Regions from separate parts of the Mycobacterium heraklionense genome, predicted to be linked through region 1. Evidence: riboswitches for the same ligand, from Rfam matches in the RefSeq annotation. Region 1 holds a riboswitch; the other holds the start of a gene.
The links. A riboswitch is a leader RNA that binds a small molecule or an ion and turns the genes downstream of it on or off. The one in region 1 is predicted to bind cobalamin.
Positions count from the first base shown of each region.

Region 2: another riboswitch for cobalamin. It lies ahead of metE (5-methyltetrahydropteroyltriglutamate--homocysteine S-methyltransferase); the one in region 1 lies ahead of K3U94_RS17835 (VWA domain-containing protein).

Region 1 is NZ_CP080997.1:3,739,820-3,754,144, reverse strand. It holds gene cobBC (bifunctional hydrogenobyrinic acid a,c-diamide synthase/histidinol phosphate aminotransferase CobBC) at 1-599, opposite strand, end outside; gene cobO (cob(I)yrinic acid a,c-diamide adenosyltransferase) at 605-1,219, opposite strand; gene K3U94_RS17835 (VWA domain-containing protein) at 1,219-3,210, opposite strand; cobalamin riboswitch at 3,239-3,365, opposite strand; gene K3U94_RS17830 (dienelactone hydrolase family protein) at 3,412-4,209, shown strand; gene cbiE (precorrin-6y C5,15-methyltransferase (decarboxylating) subunit CbiE) at 4,212-5,411, shown strand; gene cobM (precorrin-4 C(11)-methyltransferase) at 5,397-6,167, opposite strand; gene cobJ (precorrin-3B C(17)-methyltransferase) at 6,155-7,666, opposite strand; gene K3U94_RS17810 (precorrin-8X methylmutase) at 7,663-8,358, opposite strand; gene K3U94_RS17805 (ferredoxin-like domain-containing protein) at 8,331-9,155, opposite strand; gene K3U94_RS17800 (enoyl-CoA hydratase-related protein) at 9,330-9,989, opposite strand; gene K3U94_RS17795 (TetR/AcrR family transcriptional regulator) at 9,986-10,597, opposite strand; gene trpS (tryptophan--tRNA ligase) at 10,676-11,695, shown strand; gene yhjD (inner membrane protein YhjD) at 11,703-12,599, shown strand; gene K3U94_RS17780 (GNAT family N-acetyltransferase) at 12,621-12,908, opposite strand; gene nagA (N-acetylglucosamine-6-phosphate deacetylase) at 12,918-14,036, opposite strand; gene K3U94_RS17770 (sugar porter family MFS transporter) at 14,033-14,325, opposite strand, start outside.
Region 2 is NZ_CP080997.1:1,282,981-1,297,305, reverse strand. It holds gene K3U94_RS06200 (thiolase family protein) at 1-613, opposite strand, end outside; gene K3U94_RS06195 (SDR family oxidoreductase) at 720-1,379, shown strand; cobalamin riboswitch at 1,424-1,629, shown strand; gene metE (5-methyltetrahydropteroyltriglutamate--homocysteine S-methyltransferase) at 1,764-4,043, shown strand; gene K3U94_RS06185 (mycobacterial-type methylenetetrahydrofolate reductase) at 4,119-5,009, shown strand; gene K3U94_RS06180 (cation-translocating P-type ATPase) at 5,297-9,253, shown strand; gene K3U94_RS06175 (hypothetical protein) at 9,262-9,741, opposite strand; gene K3U94_RS06170 (VOC family protein) at 9,743-10,093, opposite strand; gene K3U94_RS06165 (MerR family transcriptional regulator) at 10,115-10,921, opposite strand; gene K3U94_RS06160 (crotonase/enoyl-CoA hydratase family protein) at 10,986-11,867, shown strand; gene K3U94_RS06155 (sterol desaturase family protein) at 11,864-12,691, opposite strand; gene K3U94_RS06150 (FadR/GntR family transcriptional regulator) at 12,696-13,412, opposite strand; gene K3U94_RS06145 (DUF3556 domain-containing protein) at 13,471-14,325, opposite strand, start outside.

The DNA of each region.
Region 1 (14,325 bases):
TCACCCGCCGGTACCAGGCCGAGATGCCGCGACGGAGTCTGCACGCCCGCATCGCGAGGCAGCACCCCGAGCACCGGAATACCGCAGGGGCGCAAAGCGGCAACGACTTCATCAGCGTGCCGCGCACTGCCGGCCTTGTTCAGCACCACCCCGGCGACGCGCACCGCCGGATCGAAACCAGCCAGGCCCGCCACCACCGCCGCGTGTGTCCGGGAGGCATGCGAGACGTCGACGACCAGCACCACCGGCGTCGCCGTCAACGCCGCGACATGGGCGGTGGAAGCCTCGCCGTCGGTGCCCAGGCGCCCGTCGAAAAGCCCCATCACGCCTTCGATCACGGCGACATCCGCGCCCGCGGCGCCGTGCAGCAGCAGCGGCACGATCCGGTCGGCGCCGACCAGATACGGATCCAGGTTGCGGGCCGGCCGGCCGGTGGCCAGCGCGTGATAACCGGGGTCGATGTAGTCCGGGCCCACCTTGTGCCCGCTGACCTGCAGGCCGCGTGCCGACAGCGCCGCCATCACCCCGACGGCCACCGTGGTCTTGCCATGCCCGGACGCGGGTGCGGCGATGACCAGACGGGGAAGGGGAACGCCCACCACGCTCACCATTCGATGCCGCGCTGGCCTTTCTGGCCGGCGTCCATCGGGTGCTTGATATTGCCCATCTCGGTGACCAGGTCGGCGACCTCGATCAGCCGCGGATCGGCGCGCCGGCCGGTGATGACGACGTGCTGGTGGCCCGGCCGGTTGGCCAAGGTCTCCACCACGTCGTCGACGTCCACCCAGCCCCAACCCATCGGATAGGTGAACTCGTCGAGGATGTACAGGTCGTGGGTCTGCGCCGCCAGGCGTTCCTTGATCTGGGCCCAGCCTTCGGCGGCGTCGCCGGCGTGATCCTCGACGCCGCCGGCCTTGCGGCTCCACGACCAGCCCGACCCCATCTTGTGCCACTGCACCGGACCGCCCTCACCGGTCTCGGCGTGCAGGGCGCCCAGGCGCTCGAGCACGGTCTGTTCGCCGACCCGCCACTTCGCGGATTTCACAAACTGGAAGACCCCGATGTTGAAGCCCTGATTCCAGCCGCGCAGCGCCAATCCGAATGCGGCAGTGGACTTCCCCTTGCCGTCACCGGTATGCACCATCAACAGCGGCCGGTTGCGCCGCTGGCGGGTGGTCAGGTTGTCGTCGGGCACCGTCAGCGGCTGTCCCTGCGGCATCAGGCGGCTCCTCTTCCGGTGGCATCGCGGACGACCTCGGTCAGCGCCTCGGCACTCACCTGCGGCAGCGGAACGTATTCGGCCCGCATGTGCTCGGCCAGGGTGCGAGCCAACCCCAGTCGCATCCGGCCGTTCTCGCAGTCCACCACGACCGCCGAATATCCCTGCCCGGCAATCTGGTCGGCGGCGAGGCGAGAGCGCTCGACCGGGTCGGCGCCGGCGGTGGCCCGGCCGTCGGTCAGCACTACCAGCAGCGGGCGGCAGGCCGGCTCGCGCAGTCGCTCCCGGCGGATCACCTCGACAGCCTCCGTCAGGCCCTCGGCCAGCGGGGTGCGGCCACCGGCGGGCAACTCGTCGAGCCGGACGGCGGCGATCTCCACCGACCGTGTCGCGGGCAACACCACCTCCGCCTGCGTATCGCGGAACGTCACCACCGCCACCCGGTCCCGGCGGCGGTAGGCGTCCAGCAGCAAGGACAAGATCGCGGTCTTGACATGTCGCATCCGCTCGGCGGCGGCCATCGACCCGGAGGTGTCGACCACGAACAGCACCAGGTTGGCCTCCCGGCCTTCCCGGACGGCGCGACGAAGGTCGTTCGCCGCCAAGATCATCCGGCCGCCGGCACGGCCACGGGCACCCTGGTGCGGCGCGGCGGCGCGCAGCGTCTCGAACAGGTGCAGTCCGCCGGTGCTGCCGGATGCGGTGGCGCCCACCCGGCGTCCGGAGCTGGTGCGGGCCCTGCTGCGCCGGCCGGCGCGTCCGGAACCCACGCCGTCGACCGAGAAAAGCCGTGCCCGGTAAGGGGAGTCGGCGCCCACGGTCGAGGTGGAGCCTGGCTTGGAGTGCCCGGTCGGTGCGGGGCCGTCCTGCTGTTCCGGTGCCGGCGAACCATCCGGCGGACCATCGGGCTCGGGACCGTCGGGTCCCGGACCGTCCGGGTCAGGCTCGGGGCCGGAATCCTCCGGTGGGAGTAGCTCGTCGAGCTCAGCCTCATCGAGGCCCGGGGCGTCGAACGGCTTGCGTCGCCGCCGATGCGGCAGGGCCAGCCGGGCGGCCACCCGCAGGTCCTCGAGGGTGACCGCGTCGCGTCCCTGCCACGCCGCATGTGCCACCGCGGTGCGGGCACAGACGATGTCGCCGCGCAGACCGTCGACGTCGAATGCCGCGCAGATCTCACCGATCTTGACCAGCGCCGCGTCGGTCAGCGCCACCTGCGGCAGCAGGTCCTGGGCTTGCCGGATCCGGGCCCGCAGCCGGTCTTGGGCCGCGGCGTAGGTCGCGGCGAAGGCATCCGGATCGGCGTCGAACGCCAGCCGCCGGCGCACCGCCTCGGCACGCAACACCGGATCGCGCGGGGCGGACACCTCGACGGTCAACCCGAACCGGTCGAGCAGTTGGGGGCGCAGCTCGCCCTCCTCGGGATTCATCGTCCCGACGATCACGAACCGCGCGGCATGGGTGACCGAGACCGCGTCGCGTTCCACGGTCAACCGGCCCATCGCCGCGGCGTCCAGCAGCAGGTCCACCAGGTGGTCGGCCAACAGGTTGACCTCGTCGACGTAGAGGATGCCGCGATTGGCGCGCGCCAACAGCCCCGGTTCGAAGTCGACGGTGCCGGCGCTGAGCGCCCGCTCCAGGTGGATGGAGCCCACCACCCGGTCCTCGGTGGCGCCGACCGGCAGCTCCACCAGCCGCACCGGGCGGGTCTCGACGGCGGCGTCGCTGGGGAACGGGCCGTCGGGGGAGAGCGGGTTCGCCTCAGTCGGATCGGAAGAGAACCGGTCGCCGGCCACCACGTCGATGGGCGGCAGCACCTGGGCGAGCGCACGGACCAGCGTCGACTTGGCGGTGCCCTTCTCGCCGCGGATCAGCACCCCGCCGATACCGGGGGAGATCGCGCTCAGGACAAGTGCCAGCGCCATGTCGTCGAGGCCGCCCGGGCCATCCGGGTCGCCGCCGAGGACAGCGGGAAAGGGGTACAGCTGTTGCATTGAGGCTCCGCTCGTGTGGCCAACACCTCTGTGTTGGCAACGCGAAGCCGGTATTCGGACTGACCGTGGCGCACCGAAGAGCGTCGCGGAACACCGTAGCGGGCCTGCGTCGGAGTCACACCGACTTCCCTGGCACTTCGCGCCGATACCCTAACACCCATGGCGTGAGACGCCGACCTGGGCGAAAGGACTAGAGGACCCATGACCGCACCCGAAGCAGACCTGACCGGATGGGTTGCCGAGCCGTTCACCGGCGGCGAATTCACCCACGACGTGTACCGCAAGGGCGAGGGCCCCGGCGTGGTGCTGATCCCGGAGATCCCAGGGATTCACCCCGGGGTGCTGGCGTTGGGAAATCACCTGGTGGACAACGGTTTCACCGTGGCGATTCCCTCGCTGTTCGGCGAGCCGGGTAAGGCGATCACGCCGGGCTACGCCGCGGCCACGATCGCGCGGGCCTGCGTGACGCGGGAGTTCGCCGCGTTCGCCACCGACAAGCAGCGGCCGGTCACCCAGTTCCTGCGGGCGTTGGCCCGCGACCTCAACGAGAAGACTCCCGGCAAGGGCGTCGGGGTGATCGGGCAGTGCTTCACCGGCGGTTTCGCGCTGGCCGCGGCCGTCGACGACTCCGTGCTGGCCCCGGTGCTCAGCCAACCGTCGGTGCCGATACCGCTGACGCTGAAGCAGCGCCGCGACCCGGGGCTCTCGGAGGTCGAGCTGGGTGTCGTCGCCGACCGCGCCGCCAATGACGAGCTGTGCGCTCTGGGCCTGCGGTTCAGCGAGGACAAGATGGCCCCCGGCGACCGTTTCGCGACGCTGAAAGCTCGCCTCGGCGATGCGTTCGAGGTGATCGAGATCGACTCGTCGCCGGGCAATCCGGACGGCCTGTCCCGGATGGCGCACTCGGTGCTCACCGACCAGGTCCGCGAGGTCGACGGCCACCCCGCCTACGAGGCACGCAAGCGGGTGGTGCAGTTCCTCACCGAACGCCTGACCTAGCGGTGCCCGCCGCGGAACGCATCGCCGTCGTCGGCATCGGCGCCGACGGCTGGGCCGGGCTGGGCGGGCCGGCGCGGGACACGGTGCTGGCGGCCGACGTCGTGATCGGCGGGTCGCGCCACCTGGACCTGCTGCCCGCGGTCGAAGGCCAACAGCGCCACACCTGGCCGTCGCCGCTGCGGGCCGGGCTGACCGGGCTGCTCGACGGGCTGGCCGGGCAGCGAGTGGTCGCGCTGGCCTCTGGCGATCCGCTGCTGTCCGGGGTGGGCAGCACGTTGATCGAGCTGTTCGGAGCCGACCGGGTCACGGTGGTCCCGGCGGTCTCGTCGGTCACGCTGGCCCGGGCCCGGTTGGGCTGGCCCGCGGAGTCCGCCGCGGTGATCCGGGCCGCCGATGTGCACGCGGTGCTGCGCGAGCTGGCGCCGGGCCGACGGGTGCTGGTGTTGTCGTCGGACCAGACCACCCCGGGGCAGCTGGCCGCCCTGTTGACCGAGCGCGGCTACGGGGCGAGCCGGATGGTGGTGCTGGGTGACCTCGGCGGCGCGGCCGAATCCAGGCGGGACAGCACCGCGGCCACCTTTGCCGGCCCGGTGCCGCGGCTCAATATCGTCGCCCTGGAACTGTCCGGCCCGCTGGTCTCCGGCTGGGCGGCCGGCCTACCCGACGACGCCTACGAGCACGACGGGCAACTCACCAAACGCGACCTACGGGCGTCCGCGCTGGCGCGGCTGGCCCCGGCGCCCGGGCAGCTGCTGTGGGACGTGGGCGCGGGTGCCGGCTCGGTGGGCATCGAATGGATGCGCTCGCATCCGACCTGCCGTGCCCTCGCTGTCGAGTCGAACGATGCCAGAGCGCAACGTATCTCGGACAACGCCCGCAACCTCGGGGTGCCCGCGTTGCGGGTGGTTCACGGCACGGCCCCGCAGGTGTTGGCGGACCTGCCCGCCCCGGACGCGGTGTTCATCGGCGGCGGCCTGAGCCGGGACGGGGTGCTGGCGGCCTGCCTGGCAGCGCTGGTACCGGGCGGGCGGCTGGTGGCCCACGGCGTCACGCTGGAAACCGAGGCGCTGCTGGCGACGGCCTACCGCGAACACGGCGGCGAGCTGACCCGCATCCAGGTTGAGCACGCCGCACCCCTGGGGTCCTTCACCGGCTGGACGCCGGCCCGGGCGGTCACCCAGTGGGCGCTAACCCGGCCCTGACCGGTCCCGAGCCGGGTCATAGAGGTGGCTCTCGCCGGCACACGGATCGGGCAGATCGGCCACCGCCCGGCCGACCAGGATGACCGCGGCCGACCGCAGGCCCGCCGCCTCGACCGCGTCGGCGATGTCGGCGATCGTCCCGCGCAGCACCAGCTCCTCGGGCTGCGAGGCGCGATAGACCACCGCGACCGGGCAGTCCGGACCGTACTCGGATTCCAGCTGGGCCATCAGTTCTCGGGTCCGAGTGATCGCCAGGTGCAGTACCAGGGTGGCTTGCGTGGCGGCGAATGCGGCCAGCGATTCCCGCTCCGGCATCGCGGTGGAGGAGGCCTGAACCCGGGTCAACACCACCGACTGCGTCACCAGCGGGACCGTGAGCTCGCGGCCGAGCGCCGCCGCGGCGGCCGCATACGCCGGCACTCCGGGCGTCACCTCCCACGGCACCCCGGCGGCATCGAGGCGGCGGGTCTGCTCGAAGACCGCGCTGTACAGCGAGGGATCCCCGGAGACCAGCCGCACCACCGCACGTCCCGCCCGGTGCGCGGTGACCAGCCGGTCGGTGATCGCGTCCAGGTTCAGGTCGGCGGTGTCGACGAGGTCGGCCGTACTCGAGCAGTGGGCGAGCACCTGTGGGTCCAGGTAGCTGCCCGGATAGAGCACCACGTCTGCCTCGGCCAACAGCCGGGCGGCCCGCACCGTCAGCAGCTCCGCCGCGCCCGGGCCGGCGCCGACGAACTGGACCGTTAACGCACCCATCGCGGCGTCCACACTCGCCCAGCCGTCACCCGGGTTGACGAGGCACCCACCAGGACAAGACATTTCATGTCGATGGTGTCGGTGTCCAGCTCGCCCAGAGTGGTCACGGTGAGTGCCTCGGACTCCCGGCCGATGTCACGGCCGACCACCACCACCGTCGCCGCGTCCCGATGTTCCAGCAACACCTTGCGCGCGATCGCGATCTGGTCGGGCCGGGCGCGAGACGCCGGGTTGTAGATCGCCAGCACCAGATCGGCTTCGGCGATCGCCCGCAGCCGCGACTCGATCACCGCCCAGGGCTTGAGCCGATCCGAGAGGCTCAGCACCGCGAAGTCGGCACCGATCGGGGCGCCGGCTGCCGCGGCCACCGCCTGCACCGCGGAGACTGCGGGCAGCACTCGCACCGAAACATGTTGATATTGCTCGTTATCGGCCGCCTCGAACACCGCTGATGCCATCCCGAACACCCCGGCATCCCCGCCGGAGACCACCGCCGCCCGCTCGCCGCGCGCGGCCAGGTCCAGCGCGAAGCGGGCCCGGTCGAGCTCGACGGTGTTGCCCGAGGTGTGCCTCTGCAATCCCTCTCGCTGCGGAACCCGCGCGACGTAGGGGCCGTAGCCCACCACATGATCCACCTGCTCCAGCGCGGCGGCCGCTTCGGCGGTCAACCAGCCGTCGGGCCCGGGTCCCAGCCCGATGACCAGCAGCTCGGCGGGCTGGGAAACCTGTTCGACCACGGCGGGGGCCGGCTCGGCCGACGTGCGGGAGCGCTGCCCGTTGCGGGAGTCGCCGTCCACGACGATCAGCGACAGATAGGGAACCTCGTCGGATTCGTCCATGCCGGCCACCGGCAGCCAGCGCTGTTGCGGATGACTCGCCCGCTCGACGTAGTAGGCGTGCTCCAGGCGGCCCGCCGCTGCCAGGGCCCGGCGCACTGCCGGGAACGTGCGGCCCAGCTTCATGATGATGGCGCCGTCGGTGTCGGCCAGCCGCATCGCCAGCTCGTGCTCGCCCAGGGTGCCCGGCAGCACGGTCAGCACGTCGGTCTGGCGCACCAGCGGCATCCCGAGCGCGGCGGTGGCGGCGCTGAATGCCGGTACACCGGGAATGATCTCGGTGTCGAAGCGCGCCGAAAGCCGGTCGTGCATGTACATGAACGAGCCGTAGAACAGCGGATCGCCCTCGGTCAGCAGCGCCACCGTGCGACCCGCATCCAGGTGCGCGGCCAGCCTGGACGCCGAGGCCTCATAGAAGTCGGCGAGCGCGCCGGCATAGCCGCCGGGGTGATCGGTGACCCCGGTGGTGACGGGGTAGCGCAGCTCCTCTTCGCGGACACCCGGCCGGATCAGGTCGGCGGCGATGGTGCGCGCATACGACGCCTTGTTGACCCCGGCGTGGTAGGCCACCACGTCGGCGTCGGCGATGATCCGGGCGGCCTTGCGGGTGATCAGTTCCGGGTCGCCGGGGCCCAGGCCCACGCCGTAGAAGGTGCCGGTCATTCGGCATCCGAGGCGAGTGCGTTGAGGGCCGAGGAGGTGATCGCCGAGCCGCCGCGCCGGCCGCGCACGGTCACGAACGGGATGTCGATGCCGTGGTCGGTGTGCAGGGCGGCCAACGCCGCCTTGGACTCGGCGGCGCCGATGAAGCCCACCGGGCAGCCGACGATCACCGCTGGGCGCGGCCCGCCGTCGAGGATCAGCTCCAGCAGGTGGAACAGCGCGGTGGGGGCGTTGCCGATCGCGACGACGGCACCGGCCAGCTCGGGTTCCCACAGCGAGACGGCCGCCGCCGAACGGGTGGTTCCCCATTCCTTCGCCAGCTCCGGTACCCGCTCGTCGCGCAGGTAACAGCGCACCTCGTTGCCGGCCGGCAGCCGCCCCGCGGTCACCCCGACCGCCACCATCCGGGCATCGCAGAGGATCGGTGCCCCGCCGTCGAGCGCGGCCCGGCCGGCCGGCACCGCGTCGGGGTGGATCACCAGGTCCTTGGCAACATCGGTCTGCCCGGCGCCGTGAATCATCCGCACCGCGAGCCGCTCGGCGTTCGCGGGGATATGGGACAGCTCGGACTCGCGGCGGATGGTCGCAAACGACTCGAGGTAGATGGCCGGGCCGTCGGCGATGTAGTCGTAGCGCTTGGTGGGTCTGTTCACGAAGCCAACTCCTACGCGGGGACGAAGATGCCGTGCCATGGGGTCACGACGACCTCGGCGGCGACCGGAAGCGTGCGCGCGCGATCCGGGGTGAGCACCCCGTCAGGCATCGGCACATGGGTGCCACCGGGCACCGGACCGTAGGGTAACGGACCCGACGGGGCGGGCAGGCGTACGTCGGCGGACACGATGGCGGCAAGCGGCCCGGAAAGCTCCCGGATGTGCCAGGGCGCGTCGGGTCCGTCGCCGCGGGCGGTCTGGAAGGCTCCGGCCAGCTCGGCGAGCCGCGTCGCGGCGTCCTCGAGACCGATCACGGCACCCCAGTGCTCGCCGATCCGCAGCTGCGCCGCCGTGCTGCTGAGCGCAACCAGGCCGGTATCGGCGGAGCGGTCCAGCAGGTCGCCGCGGCCGTCGTCGAGGACGAACAGGAAGCGGCCGGGCAACCCGGCGAGTCGCGGGTCGCCGCACAGCAGGGCGTCCAGCCGCGCCGCCACCGGTCGTAGGTCCGCCCGCCCGCCGGCGTGGCCGGTCTGCGGCGAGACCAGGATGTTGCGGATCAGCTCGTGGCTGCGCGACGGCAACAGCCCGGTCGACTCCAGGGCGGCCACCGCCTCGGGGGCCAGCTCACCCCGGTGATCGGCCAACCCGCGCAGCTGCAGGTTGGCCCGCTTGGTCAGGTAGACCGAACCGTCGGCGAACTCGGCGCTGACCTGCAGTAAGCGGGCCAGCGATGCGGCCGGCAGTCGACCGCCGACCAGGCGCAGCCGCACCAGCAGTCCGTCGTCGGCCACCCAGGGGCGCAGCACGCCCGGGCACCGGTCGGCCCTCGTCCTCATCTGTCACACCCGCCACGCGGGGGAGGGCATACCGCAGTTGCCCGCCTTTGCGCGACAACACCCGTTAAGTCAGCGCTGCCGGTGGCGGGTTTGGCGTGCACGGACTGAATTGTCGCTCAAAGGCGGGCGACAGACATGCCCCCGCCCTCCGGTGACAGGTGGGACGTGTGGGGCTCAACCGCCCAGTGCCGCCACCGCCGGGCCGAACATGGTGTCCTTGATCGCGCCCAGCGTGCCCGAGTCCTTGCCGGCCAGCGGTCGCAACAGCTCGGTCGCGACCGGAGTCACCGCGCCCTCGGCGGCGGTGCTGTCCACAATGCCGAAGGCCGCGGCGTCCACCCCGCCGAACCGGCGGCCGGTGGTCATCGACGCCACCTGGGCCTGTGGGGTGAGCTTGGCCTGGATCAGCGCCGCCATTCCCGCCGTGAACGGAATCCGGATGTCGACCTCGGGCAGGCAGAAGAAGCCGCGATCGGCGCGCATCACCCGGAAATCGTGGGCGAGTGCCAGCATCGCGCCGGCCCCGAACGCGTGGCCGACCACCGCCGCCGCGGTGGGGATCGGCAAGGTCAGCATCCGCGCGAGCAGGGCGTGCACCCGGCCGACGTACCAGTCGGTGCGGTCACCGTTGGCCATCAGCCAGTCCAGGTCCAGGCCGTTGGTGTAGAACTTGCCGCCCGCGGTGGTCACCAGGCCGTGCGCTTTCCCCTGGCTGTTGGCGTCCAGCACGTCGTCGAGAACGCGATTGATCTCGTCGAGAAAATCGGGGGAGAACCGGTTTTCGTCGTCGCCGAGGTCCAGCACCGCGATCTGGCTGTCATAGGTCAGGTTCACTTCGAGGGATCCTTTCTAGAGGGTGGCCCGACCGACAGCACGCCGCGGACCGCCGCGTGCAGGTGGGCGCGGGCGTATGTGCTGCCCAACCGGTTCCGGCTGAGCACGATAGCGGTGGGCAGGTCGACGACGCAGGTGGTGATGGTGTCGACGGCGGCGGCGTCGCGGCGCGCCCACAGCGCGTCCGCGAGCCGGATGAGCAAGCCGACCAGCTGGGCATCGGCGCCGCGCAGCTGCTCGGCCAGCTCGGGAGCAAGATCGTCGTCGGGCAGTTCGTCGCGCCGGATCGCGAACAGCAGCTTGCAGGCGTCGGGATGACGCTCGGCGAACGCCACCGGGGCGTCGGCAGCGGCCACCACAGCCTCGAGTGGGTCCGACACCGCTTCCACCAGCGCGCCCTGTACTGCCAGGAAGCGCCGGGTGGCCCGCAGCCAGGCGGCGGCGACCAACCCGGCACGCGAGCCGAACTCGTGGTAGACCGCGCCATTGGAGGCGCCGGTGGCCTCCCCGATCGCGCGAATCGTCACCGCGGCGGGGCCGGACCGCGCGGCAAGCGACTCGACGGCGTCGAGCACCTGCTCGGGGTCGTGCACGCGCGGGCGGGGCATGGCCGCCACCGTAACAGAGCGCCCGCTCTGTTACCAGGTGCGGTCGTCCGGTCTCGGGCGTGACAGGATCGAGCAATCATGAGCACTCCCGGTTCCCGTCCCGTCGTATTCTCCGGCGCCCAGCCGACCTCCGACTCGCTGCACCTCGGAAACGCCCTCGGCGCGGTCGCTCAGTGGACCAGCCTGCAGGACGATCACGAGGCGTTCTTCTGCGTCGTCGACCTGCACGCGATCACCGTTGCGCAGGACCCGGCGACGCTGCGGCGCCGCACACTGGTGACGGCCGCCCAATACCTGGCGCTGGGCATCGACCCGGCGCGCAGCACCGTCTTCGTGCAGAGCCACGTGCCCGCCCACGCCGAACTCGCCTGGGTGCTGGGCTGTTTCACCGGCTTCGGGCAGGCGTCGCGGATGACGCAGTTCAAAGACAAGTCGCAGAAGCAGGGTGCCGACTCCACCAGCGTGGGTCTGTTCACCTATCCGGTGTTGATGGCCGCCGACGTGCTGCTCTACGACACCGAGGTGGTCCCGGTCGGGGAAGACCAGCGCCAACATCTGGAGCTGGCCCGCGACGTCGCGCAGCGTGTCAACGCGCGGTTCCCGGAGACCTTCGTCGTCCCGGAACCGATGATTCCGAAGGCCACCGCCAAGATCTATGACCTGCAGGACCCGACCGCCAAGATGAGCAAGTCGGCGGCCACCGACGCCGGTCTGATCAGCCTGCTCGACGATCCGGCGAAGAGTGCCAAGAAGATTCGCTCGGCGGTCACCGACTCCGAACGCGAGATCCGCTACGACCCGGAGGCCAAGCCCGGCATTTCGAACCTGCTGACCATTCAGGCCGCGGTCACCGGCTCCGACGTCGCGACCCTGGTGGACGGCTATGCCGGGCGCGGCTACGGCGACCTGAAGAAGGAGACCGCCGAGGCCGTCGCCGAGTTTGTCACCCCCATCAAGGCCCGGGTGGATGAGCTGCTCGCCGACCCGGCTGAGCTGGAGGCGGTGCTGGCCGCCGGTGCGAGCCGGGCGCGTGCGGCGGCCGCCGGAACGCTTGCGCGGGTGTACGACCGGGTGGGATTCCTGCCGCCGCGGGCATGAGCAAGGCATGAGCAAGGCCGTGACCGACCCCTCTAAGCCGGGCATCATCGACCGGCTGCGGTCGCGTTATGGCTGGTTCGATCACGTGGTGCGGGCGCAGGAGCGCTACGACGACCGCCGGGGCAACTTCTTCGCCGCCGGGATGAGCTACTACACCATCTTCGCGCTGTTCCCACTGGCGATGGTCGGCTTCTCCGTCGGCGGGTTCCTGTTGTCGCGGCGCCCCGAGGTGCTCGACGAGATCGAGCGCCGGATCAAGCACTCGATCCCCGGCGAGTTCGGCAACGAGCTGATCACCTTGGTGGACAGCGCGATCGCCTCGCGCGCCTCGGTGGGGCTGATCGGCCTGGCCGCGGCCGGGTGGGTTGGTCTGACCTGGATTGCCAACCTGCGCGAGGCGCTGTCGCAGATGTGGGAAACCCGTTTGGACAAGCAGGGTTTCGTCTCCGCCAAGCTGTCGGACCTGCTTGCGATGGTGGCGGCGTTCGGCGCCATGCTGGCCACCATTGCGCTGACCGCCCTGGCCGACCCGAAGCTGATGCGAAACTTCCTGCGCTGGATCGGTGTTCCCGACTTCACGCTGCTGGGCGGGCTGCTGCGCGTCGTGTCGCTGACGATGGCGGCCGGGGTGTCCTGGCTATTGTTCACCTGGATGATCGCCCGGCTGCCCCGGGAGTCGGTGAGCTTCGACAGTGCCATGGAGGCCGGCGCGATAGCCGCGGTCGGCTACGAACTGTTCAAACAGGCGGGCTCGGTCTATCTGCAGTCGGTGATCAACGGCCCGGCCGGGGCGGTGTTCGGGCCGGTCCTGGGCCTGCTGGTGTTCGCCTACATCACCACCCGGCTCGTTCTGTTCGCCACGGCGTGGGCGGCGACGTCGGCGGACAACCTGCCCAGCGACTGACGCCGGAGATCGTGGCGCGGTCTATTCGGCGGCTGGGTCGACGAGGTCGGCGTACTCCGGGTGTTTGGTGATGTAGGCCTCCACGAACGAGCAGGTCGGCACCACCCGTTTGCCGGCCGCCCGGGTGTCGTCCAGGGCTGCGCCGATCAGGGTGCTGGCCAGTCCGCGTCCGCCGAACGCCTTGTCGATCACGGTGTGGTGGAAGATCCGCTGATCGCCCTTTTCGATGTAGTCGGCGAAGCCGGCCTGTTCGCCGTCGACGGTGATCCGGTACTGCCGGTTGTCGTGCGTGACGGTCGGTTCGCTCACGATTCTCCTTCAGCTCAGCCACGTTCCGCGGCGCATCACCCGCACCACGTGCAGGTCGGCGTTCATCACCACCAGGTTAGCCGTGGACCCGGCGGCCAAAACCCCGGCGCCGTCGAGACCGAGGGCGCGGGCCGGAGTGGACGCGGTCATGAGCACCGCCGCCGTCAGCGCTGCGTCGTCGCCGCCGAGCAGCCGCACCGCGGTCGCGAACAGCCGGTCCATGGTGGCGGTGCTGCCGGCGATGGTCGTCGTGCCCCGCAGCCGGGCGACTCCGCCGGCGACGTCGACGTCGAGCCCGCCCAGGGTGAACCCGCCGTCGCCGGCTCCGGCGGCGGCCATCGCATCGGTGACCAGCGCGACCCGGTCCGGGCCGGCGGTGGCCACCACGTGCCGGACCACACCCGGGTGCAGGTGCACGCCGTCGGCGATCAGCTCGACGGTCACCCGGGGATCGGACAGCAGCGCGGGAACCGGTCCCGGCTCGCGATGGTGCAGTGCCCGCATCGCGTTGAACAGGTGTGTGGCCACGGTCGCACCGGTGTCGAGAGCGGCCTGCGTCAGTTCGTAGTCCGCGTCGGTATGCCCCACGGCCACAACGACTCCCGCGTCGACCAGGCGCCGGATGGCCGCGATGCCTCCGGGCAGCTCGGGTGCCAGGGTGGCCATCCGGATCGTGCCGTCACCGGCGGCCAGCAGCGCGTCGATCTCGGCGTCGTCGGGGGCGCGCAGCTGCCCGCTGTCGTGCGCGCCGCAATGCAGCCGGCTCAGCCACGGCCCCTCCAGGTGGATGCCGTCCACGACACCGCGCCGGGTCGCGGCGGCCAGCGTGCGCACCTGAGCGAGCAGGGTTTCCGGAGACGCGGTCACCAGGCTGGCCAGGCCCCCGGTGGTGCCGTGCGAAGCGTGCAACGCCGCCGCGCGGTCCGGATCGTCGGCGTAGGAGACGCCGGCGCCGCCGTGCACATGCATGTCGATGAAGCCCGGAACCATCAAGCAGTCACTGAAATCGGCGTCCGCGCCAACCGTCCCGGACCCGCAGTCGGTGATCCGCCCGTCGGCCACCGACACCCAGCCGGGCCGGAGCACCGCACCGTCGAGCACGACGGCGCCGGCGGCGATGACGGTCACGCCGGTGCCTCACTGCCCGGCACCAGGGCGGCGGCGTCGTCGGCGGGCCAACGTCCGCCGTTCTCCCAGAAGTGCCGGATGTCTTCCAACTGGCGGCCCTTGGTCTCTGGGGCGTAGCGGTAGACGAAGGCCAGGCTGAGCGTGGCCAGCACACCGAACACCGCGAAGGTGCCGGCGCCGCCCAGTGAGGTCAGCATGGTCAGGAAGACCGCGGCGACGATCGCGTTGGCCACCAGGTCGGAGGTCAGCATCGCGGAGGCCCCCATCGATCTCATCCTGGCCGGCAAGC
Region 2 (14,325 bases), 2.5 Mb from region 1:
CCTCGCTGACGACATTGCCCTCGGAGTCGGTGATCGAGACGATCTCGTCCTTGAAGGCACCGGAGTCCTGTGCGGCACCGGCCTTTTCGTGCGAGGCGAGCGCGAACTCGTCGAGCGCGGTGCGGCTCAGGCCCCACTTGGTGGCCATCATCTCCGCGCCGATGCCCTGGTTGGGGGTCTGGCTGTAGCGCGCCTTGAAGGACTCCCCGTACGGGCGCCCGCCGTTGGCCAGCGAGGAGCCCATCGGGGTACGCGACATCGACTCGACGCCGCCGGCGACCACGACGTCGTAGTGTCCGGCGATCACGCCGGCGGCGGCGAAGTGCACCGACTGCTGGCTGGACCCGCACTGGCGGTCCACGGTCACCGCGGGCACCGTCTCCGGCCAGCCCGCGCTCAGCACGGCGGTACGACCGATGTCGAGGGCCTGCTCCCCGGCCTGCATGACGCAACCCCAGATCACGTCGTCGACCAGCGCCGGGTCCACGCCGGCCCGGTTGACCAGCCCGTTGAGCACCTGGGCGGACAGCTCGGCCGGGTGTACCCCGGACAGTCCGCCGTTGCGCTTGCCGACAGGCGCGCGCACCGCTTCGACGATGACGGCTTCAGCCATGGGTGCTCCTTAAGTTCGTTTGGGGTCTTGTTGCCTCGATTGTCGACCGGCGCGCTCGGCCGGCGTCAGCGGGGGTCACTCCGGGCTTCCGCGTACCGTCGATTCCATGGCACGCACCGTGATCATCGGCGGCCACGGCAAGGTCGCCCTGCTGCTCGCCCGCCTCCTCGCCGGGAGCGGCGACCAGGTCACTTCGGTGTTCCGCAACCCCGACCACGCCGAAGAGGTCGCGATCACCGGCGCGGTCCCGGTGGTGGCCGACATCGAGCAGCTCGACACCGACGGCCTGGCCCGGCTCGTGGCCGACCATGACGCGGTGGTGTTCTCCGCCGGCGCCGGCGGTGGCAACCCGGCACGCACCTACGCCGTGGACCGCGACGCGGCGATCCGCAGCATCGACGCCGCCGCGAAAGCCGGTGTCCGGCGGTTCGTGATGGTGTCCTATTTCGGCGCCGGCCCCGACCATGGTGTTCCCGAAGAGGATCCGTTCTTCCCGTACGCGCAGGCCAAGGCCGCCGCCGACGCCCACCTGCGGGCCACGGATCTGGACTGGACGGTGCTGGGGCCGAGCCGACTCACCGACGATCCTGCGACCGGCCGGATCGCCGTCGGCCCGGACGCCAACAAAGGACAGGTGTCACGCGGCAACGTCGCGTTAGCGATCGCGGCCTGCCTGTCCAACGACTCGACGGTCGGGCGCACCATCGAGTTCAACGACGGCCGGACGCCCATCCCGGAGGCACTTGCGGCCGGTCGGCCAGGGTAATCTCGATCACGCAACTGGTTTGCCGTCGTCGCCGCAAGGCGGTTTCGGCATCGAGCGCAACGCGGTTTTCCGCGGAGCGCGAGAGGGAACCCGGTGAGAATCCGGGACTGTCCCGCAGCGGTATGCAGGAACGACCGCCGTCACAAAGCACTGGTCACGGGTTCGCCCACCGGCTGGGAAGCGACGGCCACTAGGAGCACCTCGGTGCGCGCCTGCGAGTCCGAATACCTGCCCGTTGTGCCGGGCGCGCCGCGCCCGGCGGATCAACGCCTCGCGGAATGGGCGTCTGGTTTTGAGGGTTATAGTGCTTTATATAGGCACGGGACCGGATCAGCTGGGCGGCTGCTGGCGTTGACCCACCCTCGTCAATTGAAGGACCACATCGTGACCGTTCAACCTTTTACCGCAACCGTTCTCGGCTCGCCGCGAATCGGGCCTCGACGTGAACTCAAGCGCGCCACCGAAAGCTACTGGGCCGGCCGGATCGGCCAGGACGAACTGAAGAAGGTGGCCGCCGGCCTGCGCCGCGACACCTGGGCTCAGCTGACCGCCGCCGGGCTGGACTCGGTGCCGGTGAACACGTTCTCCTACTACGACCAGATGCTCGACACCGCGGTGCTGCTGGGTGCTCTCCCGGCCCGGGTGGCCGGCGTCGCCGACGAGCTGGACCGTTACTTCGCCGCGGCCCGGGGCAACAAGGAGATCGCCCCGCTGGAGATGACGAAGTGGTTCGACACCAACTACCACTACATCGTTCCCGAGATCGCCCCGGACACGACGTTCACGCTGAACCCCGCCAAGGTGCTCTCCGAGCTCTCCGAGGCCCAGGGACAGGGCTTCGGCGGAAACGTGGCCCGTCCGGTGATCATCGGACCGGTCACGTTCCTGCTGCTCAGCAAGGCCGTCGACGGTGCGCCTGCGCCGATCTCCCGCCTCGACGAGCTGACCGATGTCTACGCCGAGCTGCTGGGCAAGCTGGCCGACGCCGGCGCCGAGTGGGTACAGATCGACGAGCCGGTGCTGGTGACCGACATCTCTGCCGACGCCCCCGCGCTGTCCGAGCAGGTGTACAACCGCCTCGGCGGGCTGAGCAAGCGGCCGTCGATCTTCGTGGCCACCTACTTCGGCGACCCCGGCGCCGGGCTGCCGGCCCTGGCCCGCACCCCGGTCGAGGCGATCGGCGTCGACCTGGTCTACGGCCCCAACACCGCCATCGCCGCAGTGCCGGAGTTGGCCTCCAAGACGCTGGTCGCCGGTGTCGTCGACGGCCGCAACATCTGGCGCACCGACCTGCAGGCCGCGCTGGCCAAGCTGGCGGCGCTGCTGGGTCCAGCCGGTGCCGTAGCTGTGTCTACGTCGTGCTCGACGTTGCACGTGCCCTACTCGCTGGAGCCCGAGACCGGTCTGGACGACGCGCTGCGCAGCTGGCTGGCGTTCGGCGCCGAGAAGGTGACGGAGGTGGCCACCTTGGCCCGCGCGCTGCGTGAGGGCCGCGAAGCGGTGGTCGACGAGATCGCCGCGTCCAACGCCGCGGTCGCCTCCCGCAAGTCCGACCCGCGGCTGAACAACGCGGCGCTGCGCTCCCAGATCGCCAAGATCAAGGAGGCCGGGATCCAGCGCGGTTCGGCCGAGGCGCGCCGCGCCGCGCAGGACGAGCGGCTGCACCTGCCGCCGTTGCCGACCACCACGATCGGCTCGTTTCCGCAGACCGTGGAGATCCGCAAGGCCCGTGCCGCGCTGGTGGCCGGAGAGATCGACGACGCGGAGTACACCAACCGGATGAAGGCCGAGATCGCGGCCGTCATCAAGCTGCAGGAGGAGCTGGGCCTGGACGTGCTGGTGCACGGCGAGCCGGAGCGCAACGACATGGTGCAGTACTTCGCCGAGCAGCTGGACGGCTTCTTCGCCACCAGCAACGGCTGGGTGCAGTCCTACGGCAGCCGCTGCGTGCGCCCGCCGGTGCTGTTCGGCGACGTCACGCGGCCGCACCCGATGACGGTCGACTGGGCCACCTACGCCCAGTCGCTGACCGACAAGCCGGTCAAGGGCATGCTCACCGGTCCGGTCACCATCCTGGCCTGGTCGTTCGTCCGTGACGACCAGCCGCTGGCCGACACCGCCTACCAGGTGGCGCTGGCCATCCGCGAAGAGACGGTGGACCTGGAGAAGGCCGGCATCGCGGTGATCCAGGTCGACGAGCCCGCGCTGCGCGAGCTGCTGCCGGTGCGCGACGCCGACAAGGCGGCCTACCTGGACTGGGCGGTCGGCTCGTTCCGGATGTCCACCTCGGGGGTCTCCGATGCGACGCAGATCCACACCCACCTGTGCTACTCGGAGTTCGGTGAGGTGATCGGTGCGATCGCAGACCTGGACGCCGACGTCACCTCGATCGAGGCGGCACGCTCGCACATGGAGGTGCTCGACGACCTCAACGCGATCGGTTTCTCCAACGGGGTGGGCCCGGGTGTCTACGACATCCACTCGCCGCGGGTGCCGAGCACCGACGAGATGGCTACGTCGTTGCGCGAGGCGCTGGATGCTGTTCCGGCACAACGGCTCTGGGTCAACCCGGACTGCGGCCTGAAGACCCGCAAGACCGACGAGGTGAACGCGTCGTTGGCCAACCTGGTCGCCGCTGCGAAGGAAGCTCGCGCCAGCCTGTGACCGTCTGACATGTTGCGCCCCAGAGCTGTCTCTGGGGCGCAACATGTCCGTTCTAATGAGATACGGAGTCCCCTGGTGCCGTTGAACACCATCGCACTGGAATTGGTGCCGCCCAACACCGATCGCGGAGTCGAGCACGCCCGCGAAGAGGCCCACAAGGTCCTGCAGTTATCCGAGCAAGCGGGTATCGCGGGCCGGATCGGTCATGTCATGATCCCCGGGTTGATCCCCGAGGATGACGACCGGCCGGTCGAGATCCAACCCAAACTCGATGTCTCCGACTTCTGGTCGGTCATTCACCCCGAACTGCCCGGCGTACACGGGCTGTGCACGCAGGTCACCGCCTTCCTCGACGAGACGGCACTGCGGACGCGACTGTCGGGTCTGCGCCAGGCCGGGTTCGACGGAATCATCTTCGTCGGCGTCCCGCGCACGCTGAACGACGGTGAGGGCAGCGGCGTCGCACCCACCGATGCCCTGTCGAAATTCGACGATCTGGTCGACAACCGGGGTGTCATCCTCATCCCGACACGAGACTCAGAGCAGGAACGCTTCGCCTTCAAATGCGACCGGGGCGCCACCTTCGGGATGACACAGCTGCTCTACTCCGATGCGATTGTGGGATTCCTCCGCGACTTCAAGCACGCCAGTGACCACCGGCCGGAGGTCCTGTTGTCGTTCGGCTTCGTGCCGAAGATGGAGTCCAAAGTCGGGCTGATCGATTGGCTGATCCAGGACCCGGGCAACGAAGCCGTCGCCGCCGAGCAGGCCTTCGTGCGGACTCTGGCCGCAGGCGAACCCGACGTCAAACGCCGCCTGTTGCTCGATCTGTATAAGCGGGTGATCGACGGGGTGGCCGAATTGGGCTTCCCGTTGAGCCTGCACTTCGAGGCTCCCTACGGCATTTCGAAACCGGCATTCGACACCTTCGCCGAGATGCTCGCCTATTGGTCGCCGGGCGCCTGAACCTGGAACCGTCTGCGACGCAGAGCATTCACCGGCATTTCAAGTCGGGTCTCGCCGGCGTTCAGCTGTCCGCTGCCTGCCGGCCCTAGGTTCGATCGGGAAGGGGAGTAGTTCCTACCCGCCACACCGGTGGCGGATGTGAATGGTCGTCAATACGGCGGTTCGACCCGCCCGGTCATTCAGCGGACCCAGGACTTTCGCGAGCGAGACCTTCGGACGATTCACCATGTCGACCGAAGGTCCCGCGGGCTATCTCCAAGGATTCGGTCGCCGAGCGAAGGAGACCGATGCCCCCCTCGATAGCCGCTCTGATCGACGATGCCGAACCGGGCTATGACGTGGTTGCCGACCCGCCGGCGGAGGTCGAGCACCCACGGCGACACCTTCGCCCGGCCCCCGAACCCGGCGATGGTCTGATAGCGGTCAGCAGCGCCGCGATGGCCGGCATCAACGCCGTCGGCCTGGGTCTCGCAGTTGCCAGTCGCGTTCTGCGGTTTCGCCGGTTGCCCTCCAGTCTCCAGGGCGCTGTCATCACCCTGGACCACCAGCCACAACTGCGCCGTCTGCTGGAGGAACGAATCGGCAAGCGCGCCACCGCCACTGCGTTGGGGATGGCGACCACCGCCGTCAACGCACTCGGGGCGGCGCCGTCGATGTTGGCCGTGGACCTGGCGATCAACACCATCAGGGCCGCCGAAGCGCGCGCCGACGCCCGGGCCTGGGCGCGGCGCGAGCCGGAGCTGGCCCGTCCGGTTGCCGGGTCGGCCCAGCGCACGGCGGAATCCCCGGAGAGCCCGGTCGACCAAAACCTGCAACGCGGGACCTGGATTCAGGCGATCGGCGCAGCCGTCGTCGCCGCGACCAGTCGCGACCCCGAACTGGCCGGCAATGCCGCACTGGTCGCGGTGCCCAAAGCGACCCGAGCCACTCACGAATCGTTCGCAGCCACGTTGGGCCGCGGGCTGGCGAACCGGGACGAGGCACTGCAGATCGACCCTGACAGCCTGCGCCGGCTGGACCGCGTCGACGTGGTGATCTTCGATCCGCGGGTGCTGCGGACCGAGTCGTTGCGCTTGGCGCGACTTCGCGGCGCCGACGAGAAGGATCTGACCGCCTGGGAGAGCGCCCGGGCGATGCTCGAGGAAGGTGACCTGCGGCCAGGTTGGCATCCCGTCACCGGCCGCCCCGGCACCGAGGCACTGTTTGCTCCGGCCCCGCATCCGCTGGCGGCAGCGACACTCGCTGAGACACAGCGCGCCCAGGTGCAGACAGTGACCGCGGACGACGCCATCGGCCTGGGTGTACTTCGGCCCGCGTTCGACGAAATCGCTCCAATGACAGGCGATTCGATCGACGAAGCGCTGCTCGACGCGGTGCGGGCCTACCAACAGGAAGGCCACACCGTCGCGGTGATCTCCTCGACGGCTACCCAGGCGCTGTCGGCGGCCGACCTCGGCGTCGGCATCCTGCCCGACGCCAGCGAGCCGGTGGCGGACCTGATCGTCGATGACTTGTCCGGGGTATGGCGGGTACTGCATGCCCTGCCCGCAGCCCAGGCGGCCACCCGCCTTGGTATCGCCTTATCCACCGGCGCTTCGGCATTGGGTTCGATGCTGCTCATTCCCACGGTGCGAGGACGCGGTCCCGAACCGGTCGCGCTGGGCGCGGCCGTGGGTCTGGTGTCCGGCTACTGGTCGGCCCGCCAGGTGATCACGGCGCCGCTGCCCCGGCCGGTCCCCGTCGACGAATGGCATGCGATGTCGGTCGAACAGGTGCGTGCCGCCTTGTCCTCGCCGTCGCAGCCCGACTTCGCGCCGGACGCCGGCACCGCCAAGCGGCACGTGGTCTGGCAGTTCCTCGATGCGGTGCGTGACGAACTGTCCGACCCGCTGACGCCCGTCCTCGGACTGGGTGCCGCTGCCACCGCGCTGCTGGGCGCGCCAATCGACGCGCTCATGGTCGGCTCTGTCCTGGTCAGCAACGCCGTCCTGGCGGCCGGCCAACGGTTGAGTGCCGAGCTGCGGCTGGATCGGCTACTGGCCGAGCAGATCCCGCCCGCCTGGAAGGTGACGATCCGGCCCGATGGCGCACGCGACCGTGTTCAAGTGCTCCCCGAGCAGCTGCAGCGTGGGGATCTGATCGAGGTGGGTCCCGACGATGTGGTGCCCGCGGACGCCCGTGTGATCGAACAGGAGAAGTTGGAGGTCGACGAGGCCTCACTGACCGGTGAGTCGTTGCCGGTGACCAAGCAGATCGACGCCACCCCGGGCGCCGAGCTGGCCGAGCGGCGCTGCATGCTGTTCGCGGGCACCACCGTGGCCTCCGGGACCGGTCTGGCGTTGGTGACCGCGGTGGGCCCCGACACCGAGGTGCGGCGCGCCGCCGACCTTGTCACCAGCCGGCACGGGGATATCGGCCTGACCCATCAGCTCGGACAGATCACCAGCCGGACCTGGCCGCTGAGTCTGATGGCCGGCGGTCTGGTCAGCGTGCTCGGGGTGTTGCGGGCCACCCGGCTGCAGCAGGCGGTGGCCAACGGAGTGTCGGTGGCCGTCGCCGCTGTCCCCGAGGGCCTGCCGGTGGTGGCGACGCTGGCTCAGCACGCCTCAGCGCAGCGCCTCACCAAATCCGGTGTGCTGGTACGGGTCCCCCGCTCCGTTGAGGCCCTGGGCCGCGTCGACGTGGTGTGCTTCGACAAGACCGGTACGTTGAGCGAGAACCGGTTGCGGGTCACCGAGGTGCGGACGGCAGCCGGTCATTCCCATGACGAGGTGCTGCGTTGCGCGGTACGTGCGACACCGTCGGCCAAGGGACCGAGCCACGTCGACGCCACCGACGCCGCGATCGTGGCGGCGGCCGAATCCGTGCCCGGCGCCGTCGCGCCGGGGGCCGCCGACGCCCATCTGCCGTTCCGTTCCGGGCGGCCCTTCGCGGCATCGGTGTTCGGCACCGAATTGACCATCAAGGGGGCACCCGAGGTGATACTGGCTGCCTGCGACGATGTCGCGGCCGACATCCACGATGTGGTGGAGCAACTGGCCGACGAAGGACTGCGGGTGCTCGCGGTAGCACGGCGTGAGCTCAGTCCCGCTCAGGTGCAGTCGCTTTCGGCCGATCCCGACGACCCCGAAGCCCAGCTCGCGGCCATGGCCCAGCAGTGCGCCGAGGGCTTGACCCTGGTCGGCTTCGTCGGCATCGCCGACACCCCCCGCGCCGGGTCTGCCGGCCTGCTCGCCGAGCTGCACCGCCGCCAGGTGCCCATTCGGATGGTCACCGGCGATCACCCGACCACCGGCCGAGCCATCGCCCGCAAGATGGGCGTTCAGCTGTCTCCCGATCAGGTCATCACCGGCTCGGAATGGGAAACCCTCTCGGGCAAGGAGCAGGAACGTGCGGTGGCCGAGCGGGTGGTGTTCGCCCGCATGTCGCCGGCGAACAAGGTGCAGGTGGTGCAGGCGCTGGAACGCAGCGGCAAGGTGTCGGCGATGGTCGGGGACGGCGCCAACGACGCCTCCGCAATCCGGGCCGCCACGGTCGGCATCGGGATCGTCGCCCAGGGCAGCGACGCCGCCCACACGGCCGCCGACGTGGTGCTGCTCGACGGCAAGATCGAGACCCTGCTGGACGCCCTCAACGAGGGCAGCCAACTGTGGCAGCGGGTGCAGGCGGCGGTGGCGGTGCTGCTGGGCGGTAACGCCAGCGGCGCACTGTTCGCGATCATCGGCAGCGCGCTGACCGGTCAGTCACCGTTGAGCACCCGGCAACTGCTGCTGGTCAACATCGTGACCGACGCGTTCCCGGCCACCGCGCTCGCGATCAGCCAACCCCGGCGGCCCATGCCCTTCGGGGGTCGCGGGCCCGACGAGAAGGCGCTGTTGCGCGCGGTGGCGCTGCGTGGCACGACCACGGCCAGTGCAACCCTTGCGGCCTGGTTCATGGCGCGGCTCACCGGTTTTCCCCGACGCGCATCCACCGTGGCGCTGGTCGCCCTGGTGACCACCCAGCTGGGCCAGACACTGTTGGAGTCACGCTCGCCGGTGCTGCTGGCGACCGCGGGCGGGTCGTTCGCGGCAATGGCACTGTTGATCAGCATCCCCGGTATCAGCCAGTTCATGGGCTGCACGCCGCTGGGTCCGATCGGCTGGGCTCAGGCGCTGGGATCGGCGGCGGTCGCGACCACCGCGGCGGGCATCGCGCCCCGCTTCTTGCCGAGCGCCAGTGCGAAGGACGCTGTTAGCGCGTGACACCGGATTCAGCGGCGACGGGCGAGATACTCCTGCTTGAGCACCCAGGTGCGCCCGTCGTCGCTGCGTTCGTCTCGCCAGCGAAAGGAGTCCGGGCCGATGTCGCGGAAGCTCCATCGGATCGCGGAGCCGTCCGGCAGGGTGCCGTCCTGCACGATCCCCTCCGCGTCGGTTCTGCCCAGTTGGTGCAGCTGAAGTCCCAGTTGCGGTTCGGTCCACTGGATGTGCCAGGCGTCGATAGCCGCGTCGTAGACGCGCAGCGTCGTCCCATGAAAGAGGCCCTCGGCATGCCAGACGTCCTGGACGGCCCGTCCGTCGAGCACCCAGTCTGCGACCATCCAGCCGGAGACTTGGCGGGTGCCGTCGTCGCCGAACCAGGTGATGTCCAGATCCCAGCGGCCGCCCACCAACCATCCGTACAGCGCCATCGCGTCACGATGTTCGGCGACGGGCCCGGTGGCCACCAATGCATCTGCCAGCAATGACATCTCAGGCCGCCACGATGTCGAACTCGTTGCCCTCGGGGTCCGCCAGAGTGCTCCACCGGTAGCCGTCGTCGGCGTGGTCGGCCAATCGGGCGGCGCCGAGTTCCAGGGCCCGCTCGACCGCGGCGGCCAGATCGGCCGCGACGAGGTCGACGTGCACCCGGTTCTTGACCTGCTTGGCTTCTGGCACCCGCACGAACGCCAGGTGCGGTGCCGTGTGCGCTGATACACCGATGGACGCGAATTCGGCGGTGGCACCGTCGTCGAGCGGTCGCTCCAGCAGTTGCGACCAGAACCGCGCCAGCTTGTCGGCGTCGGCGCAGTCGAAAGTGACCGTGTGCAGTGTGATCTCCATGGGTGAACTCCTTGTCGTGGGTCAGGATTTGGTGCGGAAGATCGGCCAGCACACCTCGGTGCGATGCGCTGCCTCGTCGTCGGTGTCGTAACCGGACACCCGGTAGTACTCGCGGATCGGTCCGTCGACACCCAGTTCGCGTTCGGCAACGTGGGTGCCCAGCGCGGCGTAGGTGCGATCCAGCTCGCCGAACTCCCCGCGGTGCACCGCGACCGCCAGTTCCGCCGCGGGAATCTCCAGCGGTCGAACTCTGCCCCGGGCCGTCGCGACACCCACCGGCCGGAACGCGATCACCTCTCCCCCGCCGGCCTCGAAGAACTCCGCCGAGTACAGCGCAGCGCGAACCCCCGCAGCGTCACCGGCCACCGCGGCGTCGACCTCGGTGAACGCCTGCGTCCACCAGTCATCGATGTCTGCCATCGCGACCTGGTCGACGACCGCGGCCGCCAGCGTCGCCGGCACCGACCGGTAGGCGACGTCGCAGGCGTCGCCGGAGTCTTCGAGCAGCGCCCGCAGCGACTCCACGCTGGCCTGCGTTTGCGCCAGGCGGTCCTGGAGTCGTTGCAGGTGAGCCACGATGGCCCGGTTGCGGTCGGTGACCTGCTCGGCGCGGACCACTTCGGTCAGCTCGTCCAGCGGCATGCCCAGATCGCGCAGCCGGCGGATGACTTGGGCGAGTGGCACCTGGTCCGGGCTGTAGTAGCGGTAGCCCGACGACGGGTCCACTCGCACGGGCGCCAGCAGGCCGCGTTCGTGATAGAGCCGCAACGCCTTGACGGTCAGATAGGTCATCCGGGAGAAGTCCCCGATGGGCAACAGTGTCGGCATGCAGTCCAGTCTCGAATCTCCCCCGGGGGCAGAGTCAACAGATCGGTGCAACTAGCCTCGGCGCATGGAGTTCAACACGCTGCGTCACGAGGTCGAAGACGGCATTCTCACCGTGTACCTGGACCGACCGGACAATCTCAACGCGTTCACCGTCGAAATGGCCGAGGAGCTGGAGCGCACCTTCGTCGAGGTCAACAACAACGACGCCGTCCGCGCGGTGATCGTCACCGGCTCCGGGCGCGCGTTCTGTGCGGGCATGGACCTGTCCAGCTCGGGCAACGTGTTCGGGCTCGATGAGTCCAAGTCGCCATCACTGGCCGACATGGCCGACCTCGACGACCCGGAGCTGGCCCGGGTGCGCGACACCGGCGGACGGGTGACGCTGGCGATCTACGGCTGTCGCAAGCCGGTGATCGCCGCGGTCAATGGCGCCGCGGTCGGCATCGGCGCCACCATGATGCTGGCGATGGACGCCCGGCTGTTCTCGACCAAGGCACGCTTCGGCCTGGTGTTCGGGAAGCTGGGGATCACCCCGGAGGCCTGCTCCACGTGGTTCCTGCCCCGCATCGTCGGTGTGCCAACGGCTTTGGACCTGCTCTACCGTGCTGACATCCTCGACGCCGAGGGCGCGCGCGCCTGCGGGATCGCCCAGTCCGTCCACGAACCAGAGACACTCCTGGCCGAGGCACGGGCGATCGCCGACGCCTGGACCAAGGGCCGCTCGCCGGTGTCTTTCGCGTTGATCCGCCAGATGCTCTACCGCAACTCCGCGCAGCCCGACCCGGTCGAGGCGCACCGGGTGGACTCGTTGGCGATGTTCTACACCAGCATCGGTGACGGCGCCGACGGGGTGCGCGCGTTTCTGGAGAAGCGCGACCCGCAGTTCACCTCCCGGGCCTCGGCGATGCCGCCGTTCTACGATGAGTGGGTCAAGCCCAACTCCTAGCCGGCCGGTGCCCATCCCGGGCCGCGAAACAGGTGGCCCCACACCGCACGCCAACTACGCGCCGCGCGGATGTCGCGCCAGATAGCGACGTACTCGTGGGTGGCCACCCGCACCGGATTGAACGTGTCGATGTTCTTGGTCAACCCGTAGACCGCGCGCTCGTCCTCGGGCTCAAACGTGCCGAACAGCCGGTCCCACACGATGAGGATTCCGCCGTAGTTCTTGTCGAGGTATTGCGGGTTCGCCCCGTGGTGCACCCGATGGTGTGACGGGGTGTTGAAGACGAACTCGATTGGCCGCCAGAGCTTGCCGACCCGCTCAGTGTGGATGAAGAACTGGTAGAGCAGGCTGACCGACTGCTGCAGCAGGATCATCCACGGGGCGAAACCGGCGAACGCCAACAGGATCCAGAACGGGACCGCGGTGAACGGCGTCCAGGTCTGACGCAGGGCGGTGGACAGGTTGTAGTGCTGGCTGGAGTGGTGCACCACGTGGCTGGCCCAGAACACCCGGATGGTGTGGTGGGTGCGGTGATACCAGTAGTAGGCGAAGTCGTCGGCGACAAACAGCGCGATCCAGGTCAGCGGGTTGGCGGCCGGAAGGTGAACCGGCGCCAGCAGATAGACCCCGCTGAAGACCGCCAGTACCACCAGCTTCCAGCCGATGTTGATGATCACGTTGCCGATGCCCATCGTCAGACTGGTGCCGGTATCGCGCAGTTCGTAGCCGCGCTCGTCGTCGTCGGGCCGCACGGCGAACGACACGACTTCCAGCAGCAGGCAGAGTACGAAGACCGGGATGGCGTGCGCGATCAGGTCAAACATGCGGCTATCCCTCCCCCTCGGCGCCGGCCTGGCAGGCCGTGACGAACCGGGTCAGCAACTCGTCGGCGAGGCGGTACGCCGCGTCCTCGTCGGCTCCGGCGATCGCGGCGGCGAGATCGATGTGGGAGCTGCGGTCGGCAAACTCGGCGGCACCCAGCGCGTAGATGGCGTCGCGGCCGATCTCGTCGTAGGCCGCGACCAAGGTGTTGAGAGCCAGCCGATAGGCGATATTGCCGGATCCGTCAATTACGGCGATCCAGAACGCCAAGTCGGCGTCGCTGACCGCGGTGAGGTCCCCGGAGGTCGGATACTCCGCGGCAGCCGCGGTGATCGCGGCCCGCTGTTCTCCCGAAGCGTTCCGCGCGCAGAGCCGCGCGGCGTCCGCGGCGATCGAGCGTCGCATCACCGCGACGTCGCCGATGATCTGGCGCGCCGGGATCGCCCCGGCGACGGCCAACCCGGTCAGGGCATCCAGGCCGGCGCTTTCCCGCCAGTCCAGCACCCGGGTCTTTCCGCCGTGACTGATACGGACCAGTCCCGCCTGTTGCAGCCGCTTGAGTGCTTCGCGGACCGCATGCCGGTTGACCTGCAGAGTCAGCGCCAGTTCGCGCTCCGACGGAAGCGGCTCACCGGCCAGCAGGCGTCCGGTCAGAATCTCTTCGACAAGCCGCACGAAGATCGCGTCGGAGAGTGCGGTGCGGGAGATGGGCGCCAGGTCCATGGTCTACATGCTCAGGCACCCGGCCCCACTGGTCAACTGGTTGTACCAGTTATCTGGGTCACACCGCGGCGGCGCGATCGACGTATATGGGCAGGTCGTCCTGCCAGGGCTGGCGCTCCACCATGTCCACCACCTTGACGTGGCCGCGTTCGAACTCACCGGTGGCGGCGTCCACCAGCCGGTAGGCCTGGGTCTGCCGATGGATCGGCTGCGCGTCGAGGATCACCACGCGCACCTCCCCCGGCTCGAATCCGCAGCGCTGCTGCAGCGCCTCGATCAGCTGCTCATTGGTCATGTGTCCGTCACCGAAGTTCCAGCCGACCGCCGTCGAACAGATCCGCTCCCCATCGGTCAGCGAGTAGTCGCTCTCGTCACCGTCGGCCATCGCCCGGTGCGCCAGGCTGAACAGCGCCCGGCCGTGGGTGTTGAAGCCGCGGAACGCATAGCCCATGTAGATCGGGATCTGCGCGGCTTCCGCACTGCCGTAGAAGCGTTCCAGCTGCGCGGCGGGCATGCTGGCGATCGCGACGATGCCGCGCGCGATCTTCTCTTCGGCTGACGGCTTCAGGCACCACAGCGTGGTGTCCCAGTTCCCGGCGTAGTACCGCATCCCGGGCAGGAACGAAACCTTGTGCGGGAACAGGTTCCCCACCACCACCGTGCCCGCGCTGACCGCGAACAACAGCGCGACCGCCAGCGGGTTGTTGAGGTCGGACAGCCCGAGATCGGCGTGCGCGACGAACAGCGACAGCACCCCGAAGATCATGAATACGTTCCACTCCAGCGGCACCCCCATCGGGATCGCCGCCAGGATGCCCAGGTGGAAACAGACCATCACGAAAGCGGCGATCGCGGTGGGCAGGCCCCCGTGGCAGAAGAACAGCGGTAGCGGCACCAGCATCTCGATCGCCGT